One region of the Streptomyces sp. NBC_01077 genome, then DNA from elsewhere that is predicted to be linked to it. Evidence: riboswitches for the same ligand, from Rfam matches in the RefSeq annotation. Region 1 holds a riboswitch; each other region holds the start of a gene.
The links. Region 1 has a riboswitch for thiamine pyrophosphate ahead of OG462_RS31030 (thiamine ABC transporter substrate binding subunit). Riboswitches for the same ligand answer to the same signal wherever they lie in the genome.
Positions count from the first base shown of each region.

Region 2: another riboswitch for thiamine pyrophosphate. It lies ahead of thiO (glycine oxidase ThiO); the one in region 1 lies ahead of OG462_RS31030 (thiamine ABC transporter substrate binding subunit).
Region 3: another riboswitch for thiamine pyrophosphate. It lies ahead of thiC (phosphomethylpyrimidine synthase ThiC); the one in region 1 lies ahead of OG462_RS31030 (thiamine ABC transporter substrate binding subunit).

Region 1 is NZ_CP108669.1:6,820,578-6,822,838, forward strand. It holds gene rlmN (23S rRNA (adenine(2503)-C(2))-methyltransferase RlmN) at 1-818, shown strand, start outside; TPP riboswitch at 848-958, shown strand; gene OG462_RS31030 (thiamine ABC transporter substrate binding subunit) at 1,041-2,135, shown strand; gene OG462_RS31035 (ABC transporter permease) at 2,174-2,261, shown strand, end outside.
Region 2 is NZ_CP108669.1:3,071,049-3,073,309, forward strand. It holds gene OG462_RS13685 (NAD(P)/FAD-dependent oxidoreductase) at 1-889, opposite strand, end outside; TPP riboswitch at 972-1,085, shown strand; gene thiO (glycine oxidase ThiO) at 1,083-2,261, shown strand, end outside.
Region 3 is NZ_CP108669.1:5,039,730-5,041,990, reverse strand. It holds gene thiC (phosphomethylpyrimidine synthase ThiC) at 1-1,118, opposite strand, end outside; TPP riboswitch at 1,112-1,258, opposite strand; gene OG462_RS22675 (YibE/F family protein) at 1,330-2,261, shown strand, end outside.

The sequences.
Region 1 (2,261 bases):
AGACCCTGTGGCGGCTGCACGACGGCACGCTGGTCGAGTCGGTGCTCATGCGTTACCCGGACCGGGTGACGATGTGCATCTCCTCGCAGGCGGGCTGCGGGATGAACTGCCCGTTCTGCGCGACGGGGCAGGCGGGGCTCGACCGGAACCTGTCGACCGCCGAGATCGTGCACCAGATCGTGGACGGCATGCGGTCGCTGCGGGACGGGGAGGTGCCCGGGGGACCGGCGCGGCTCTCCAACATCGTGTTCATGGGCATGGGGGAGCCGCTCGCGAACTACAAGCGGGTCGTCGGCTCGATCCGCCGGCTGACGGACCCCGAGCCGGACGGTCTGGGGCTGTCCCAGCGGGGGATCACCGTCTCCACCGTCGGGCTGGTGCCCGCGATGCTGCGGTTCGCCGACGAGGGCTTCAAGTGCCGGCTCGCGGTCTCGCTGCACGCCCCGGACGACGAGCTGCGGGACACCCTGGTGCCGGTGAACACGCGCTGGAAGGTGCGTGAGGTCCTCGACGCGGCCTGGGAGTACGCGGAGAAGTCCGGGCGCCGGATCTCCATCGAGTACGCGCTGATCCGGGACATCAACGACCAGGCGTGGCGGGGTGACCTGCTCGGCCGGCTGCTCAAGGGGCGCCGGGTGCACGTCAACCTGATCCCGCTGAACCCGACGCCGGGTTCGAAGTGGACGGCGTCGCGCCCCGAGGACGAGAAGGCCTTCGTCGAGGCCATCGCCCGCCACGGTGTGCCGGTGACCGTGCGCGACACCCGGGGTCAGGAGATCGACGGTGCCTGTGGACAGCTGGCCGCCGCCGAACGCTGACCTTGTATCCTGAGCTCGAACACATCTCCATATTCCGACAGGGGAGCGCCACAGCGCTGAGAGTGCGGTCACCGTAGGACCGCAGACCCTCTGAACCTTGCCCAGGTCATTCTGGGTAGGAAGTTCGGTCGTTAACTCAAGCTGTTGCGCCCTGCCCGCGTCCGGTTCGCCGGTCGTGGGCAGGGCCGCGTCTCTTCCTGGTCATGCCCAGGAGGAATCTCAGTGACCATCAAGAAGGCCGCTGCCGCCGCGCTCGTCGCGGCGCTCGGCGTCACCACCCTTGCCGCCTGCGGCACGGAGGACGTCCGGGACGCCGCCGGCAAGTCCGGCGGGCCCGTGCCGAAGACCGTGACCCTCGTGAGTCACGACTCGTTCAACGCCTCCAAGGCGGTGCTGGCCGAGTTCACGAAGCAGACCGGCTTCACCGTCAAGGTGCTGAAGAGCGGGGACGCGGGCGAGGCCGTCAACAAGGAGATCCTGACCAAGGGCTCCCCGCAGGGCGATGTCTTCTTCGGCGTCGACAACACGCTGCTGTCCCGCGCGCTCGACAACGGGATCTTCGTTCCGTACGAGGCGAAGGGCTTGGACCGGGTCCCGGAGGCGTACCGGCTCGACAAGGAGCACAGGGTCACGCCGATCGACTCCGGTGACATCTGCGTCAACTACGACAAGAAGTACTTCGCCGACAAGAAGCTGGCGCCGCCGGTGACCTTCGACGACCTGGCGAAGCCGGCGTACAAGGACCTGCTCGTCGTGGAGAACCCCGAGCGGTCCTCCCCGGGTCTCGGCTTCCTGCTCGGTACGGCTGCGAAGTACGGCGACGACGGCTGGCAGGCGTACTGGTCGAAGCTCAAGGCGAACGGTGTGAAGACCGTCGACAGCTGGGAGCTCGCCTACAACCAGGAGTTCTCCGGCTCGGCCGGCGGCAAGCAGGCCAAGGGCGACCGGCCGCTCGTCGTGTCGTACGCGTCCAGCCCGCCGGTCGAGGTGCTGTACGGCGAGCCGCAGCCGAAGGTGGCGCCCACCGGCGTGTCCACCGGCACCTGCTTCCGGCAGACGGAGTTCGCGGGTCTGCTGAACGGGGCGAAGAACCCCGAGGGCGGCAAGGCGCTGATCGACTTCCTGATCTCGAAGAAGTTCCAGGAGGACATGCCGCTCCAGATGTTCGTCAACCCGGTGGCGAAGGACGCGGCCCTGCCGGAGCTGTTCACGAAGCACGGTGTGGTCGTCGACAAGCCGGAGACCATGGCGCCCGAGAAGATCGCCGAGAAGCGTGACCCGTGGATCCAGCAGTGGTCGTCGCTCGTTCTGAAGTAGTCCCCGACCGCAGGGGAAGCGCGGCGCGGCTCGGCCTGATGGTCGTGCCCGTCGCCTTCTTCGCGCTCTTCTTCGCCTGGCCCGTCGTCTCGATCGTGGAACGCGGGCTGCGGGTCGACGGGGCGT
Region 2 (2,261 bases), 3.7 Mb from region 1:
TGTCCCAGTGGTGGACGAGGAGGCGCCGGCCGTAGCGGGCGGACGGGAAGGAGGCGCAGTCCCCGACCGCGTACACATCGGGCAGGTTGGTGCGCAGCCGCTCGTCGGCGGTGACTGCGCCGCTCGGGTCGAGGGCGATGCCCGAGCCGGCGAGCCAGCCGGTGGCGGGGAGGGCGCCGATGCCGACGACGACGGCGTCGGCGGGCAGCTCGCGGCCGTCGGCGAGGACGACCCTGCCCGGTGCGCCGGGCTCGACGGTGCGGACGCGCGCGTGGGTGAGGAGTTCGGCGCCGTTCTCCCCGTACCACTCGGCCATGGGGGCGGTGACTTCGGCGGGCAGGGCTCCGGCGAGGGGACGGTCGGCGGCCTCGACGACGGTGACCGCGCAGCCGGCCTCGCGCGCGGCGGTGGCGAATTCGGCGCCGATCCATCCGGCGCCGACGACCACGACGCTGTGGCGGCGCTCCAGGACGGGCCCGAGGCGTACCGCGTCGTCGAGGGTCCGCAGCAGATGGATCCCGGGGACGCCTTCGGTGCCGGGCAGGGTGACCGGCTGGGCGCCGGTCGCGACGACCAGGGTGTCGTACGCGACGGGCCCGGCCTCGGTGTCGATCTCGTGGTCGGCGGCGCGCAGCCCGGTGACGTCCAGGCCGAGGCGGAGCTCGACGCCGAGCTCCTCGAAGTCGACGTCGAAGGCGGAGTCCTCGGCCTTGCCGAGGAGGATGGCCTTGGAGAGCGGGGGCCGGTCGTAGGGCTGGTGGGGCTCGGCCCCGATGAGGGTCACCGGGCCGGTGAAGCCCTGTCCGCGCAGGGCGACGGCGGTCTGTACGCCCGCCATGCCGGCGCCGACGATCACGACGTGCTGCTGTGCCTGCTTCTGCTCGCTCACCCGACCACCTTACGCATCTGACGGACCGTCAGGAAGGGAGGGGTCTGTGGCCCCCCGGAGGCGGAAGCTAGTGTGTCGGGCGTAAAGCACTCGCGGGAGCCCGGACGCACCGGGCTGAGAGGGAGGCTGGGACGGCCTCCGACCGTACGAACCTGATCCGGGTCATGCCGGCGAAGGGAGGGGCTGGACGCCCATGCGTTCTTCCGATGTCCACGTGTCCGAAGTCGAAGTGTCCGAAATCGATGCACCCGACGGCCGTCCGTCCGATGTCCGTGGATCCGATGTCCGTGGATCCGATGTCCTCGTCGTCGGGGGCGGCATCATCGGACTGGTCACGGCCTGGCGGGCCGCGCGGCGCGGCCTGCGCACCGCAGTGATCGACCCGGCCCCCGGCGGCGGCGCCGCACGGGTCGCGGCCGGGATGCTCGCCGCCGTCACCGAACTCCACTACGGCGAGGAGACCCTGCTCGGGCTCAACCTCGCCTCCGCCGCCCGCTATCCCGCGTTCGTCGCGGAGCTCGAGGAATCCACCGGCCACGACGTCGGCTACCGCGCCTGCGGCACCCTCGCCGTCGCCCTCGACGCCGACGACCGGGCCCACCTGCGCGAACTGCACGCCCTGCAGACCCGCTGCGGACTCACCTCGGAGTGGCTCAGCGGCCGCGAATGCCGCCGCCTCGAACCGATGCTGGCCCCGGGCGTGCGCGGCGGGCTCCGGGTGGACGGCGACCACCAGGTCGACCCGCGCCGGCTCGCCACCGCGCTCCTCGTCGCCTGCGAACGGGCCGGGGTGGTCTTCCACCGCGCCCTCGCGCAGAGCCTGACGGTGGTACGGGACCGGGCGCGCGGAGTCGTGCTCGCCGGAGGCGAGGAACTGACGGCCGACCAGGTCGTCCTCGCCGCGGGCAGCCTCAGCGGGCGCCTCGCGGGCGTGCCCGACGAGGTGCTGCCGCCGGTGCGTCCGGTGAAGGGCCAGGTACTGCGCCTGCGGGTACCGGCCCCGTACGCCCCCTTCCTCTCCCGGACCGTCCGCGCCGTCGTCCGCGGCAGCCACGTCTACCTGGTGCCCCGCGAGAACGGCGAACTCGTCATCGGCGCCACCAGCGAGGAACTGGGCTGGGACACCACGGTGACGGCGGGCGGCGTGTACGAGCTGCTGCGCGACGCCCACGAGCTCGTCCCCGGGCTCACCGAGCTGCCGCTCACCGAGACCCTGGCGGGACTGCGCCCCGCGTCCCCCGACAACGCACCCCTGCTCGGCCCCACCGCCCTGCCCGGCCTGCACCTGGCCACCGGCCACTACCGCAACGGGGTCCTGCTCACCCCCGTCACCGGCGACGTCATGGCCGAAGTGCTCACCACGGGCTTCCTC
Region 3 (2,261 bases), 1.8 Mb from region 1:
AACTGGGCCGCGTCGTTGGCGTCCGCGATCGAGCCGGGGCGCAGTCCGTCGCCGAGCGAGTACGTGACGTCGTACGTCGCGAGGATCTCGCAGAGCTCCTCGAAGTTCGTGTAGAGGAAGTTCTCCTTGTGGTGGGCGAGACACCAGGCGGCCATGATCGAGCCGCCGCGCGAGACGATGCCGGTCTTGCGGCGCGCGGTGAGCGGCACGTACGGCAGGAGTACGCCGGCGTGCACCGTCATGTAGTCCACGCCCTGCTCGGCCTGCTCGATGACCGTGTCCTTGTAGATCTCCCAGGTCAGGTCCTCGGCCCGGCCGTCGACCTTCTCCAGGGCCTGGTAGAGCGGCACGGTGCCGATCGGTACGGGGGAGTTGCGCAGGACCCACTCGCGGGTGGTGTGGATGTTGCGACCGGTGGACAGGTCCATGACCGTGTCGGCGCCCCACTTGGTCGCCCAGGTCATCTTCTCCACCTCCTCCTCGATGGAGGAGGTGACGGCGGAGTTGCCGATGTTGGCGTTGACCTTCACCAGGAACCGCTTGCCGATGATCATCGGCTCGATCTCCGGGTGGTTGACGTTGGCCGGGAGCACCGCGCGACCCGCCGCGATCTCCTCCCGTACGACCTCGGGGGAGACGTTCTCCCGGATCGCCACGTACTCCATCTCCGGGGTGATCTCCCCCCGGCGGGCGTACGCGAGCTGGGTCACGGCCTGGCCGTCGCGGCCACGGCGCGGCACGCGCGGGCGGCCGGGGAAGACGGCGTCGAGGTTCTTCAGCCCGCCGCCGCGCGGCGAGGTGTGCTTGATGCCGTCGTCCTCGGGGCGGGCCGGGCGGCCCGCGTACTCCTCGGTGTCGCCGCGCGCGATGATCCAGTTCTCGCGCAGCGGCGGAAGGCCCCGCCGCACGTCGGTGTCGACGGTGGGGTCGGTGTACGGGCCGGACGTGTCGTACAGCGTGACGTCCTTGCCGTTGGTGAGGTGCACCTGACGGACCGGCACCCGGAGGTCGGGGCGCGAGCCCTGGACGTACCCCTTGTGCCAGCCCGGCGTGCGGGCGCCGTCGGCAGAGGTGTCGTCCTGCTTGGAGGCAGGCGTGCGTGCATCCTGAATGGTCATGAGACCGATCTCCCTACGCCGGCATTACCCGGTAACAGGTTCGGCGGTCGGCGCAGCCTCCTCCCGTACGTACATCAGTACGCGCGTACGGTGATCAGCGCCCTCTCAGCCCGGTGCTCCGAGCTCCCGCGTGTGCAAAGGTGCCACCACGCTAGCGTCATCCCTGGCGTGCTGAACAGTGGGCCCCCGCCGTTCTTGCGATGATCGGTCGGTGACTTCCCCCCAACAGACTCCCGAGCCGCACGGCCACGACCACGGTCCCGGCCCTTCCCACGGGCACGGTCAGGGGCACGGCGCGTCCCACGAGAACGGCCGGGAGCACAGCTCCCACGGGCACGGCCACAGCCACAGCCACGGGCCCGCCGCCCCGGTGTCCCGGCATCTGCGCAAGGTCATCGCCGCGATCCTGATCCCCTTCGCCACGGCCGTCGCGGTCGGGCTCGTGGTCCTGTGGCCCGGTGGCACCCCGGCGCACGAGCGCACCGGAGTCGGCTTCGACCGGCAGACCGAGCAGGGCAAGGTCGTATCGGTCGAGCAGGTCGACTGCAAGGACGTGAACGCCGGGCAGGTCCCACCGACCGGGGACACCTCCACCCCGGAGGGGCGCGAGGCGGTCAACGCCCAGCAGGGAGACTGCGGGAAGGCGACGATCGAGGTCACCACCGGCCCGGAGAAGGGGCGCACGTTCACCGAGATCGTGCAGCCGGACGCACCGCGCCAACTGCACGAGGGGCAGGGTGTGGTGGTGGCGTACGCGCCCGACGCCCCGCGCGACCTGCAGTTCTCGGTGACGGACGTGAACCGGAAGGTCCCGATGGCGGTGCTCGCCGGGATCTTCGCCCTCGTGGTCGTGCTCGTCGGCCGCATGCGGGGCGTGATGGCGCTGATCGCGCTCGCCGCGAGCTTCCTGGTGCTGACGCTCTTCATCCTGCCGGCGATCCTGGAGGGATCGAATCCGCTGATCGTGGCGGTGGTCGGGTCGAGCGCGATCATGCTGATCGCGCTCTACATGTGCCACGGGCTCTCGGCCCGCACCTCGGTCGCGGTGCTCGGCACACTGATCTCGCTCATGCTGATCGGACTGCTCGGTTCGTTCTTCATCGAGTGGGCGTCGCTCAGCGGCAACACCGACGACAACACCGG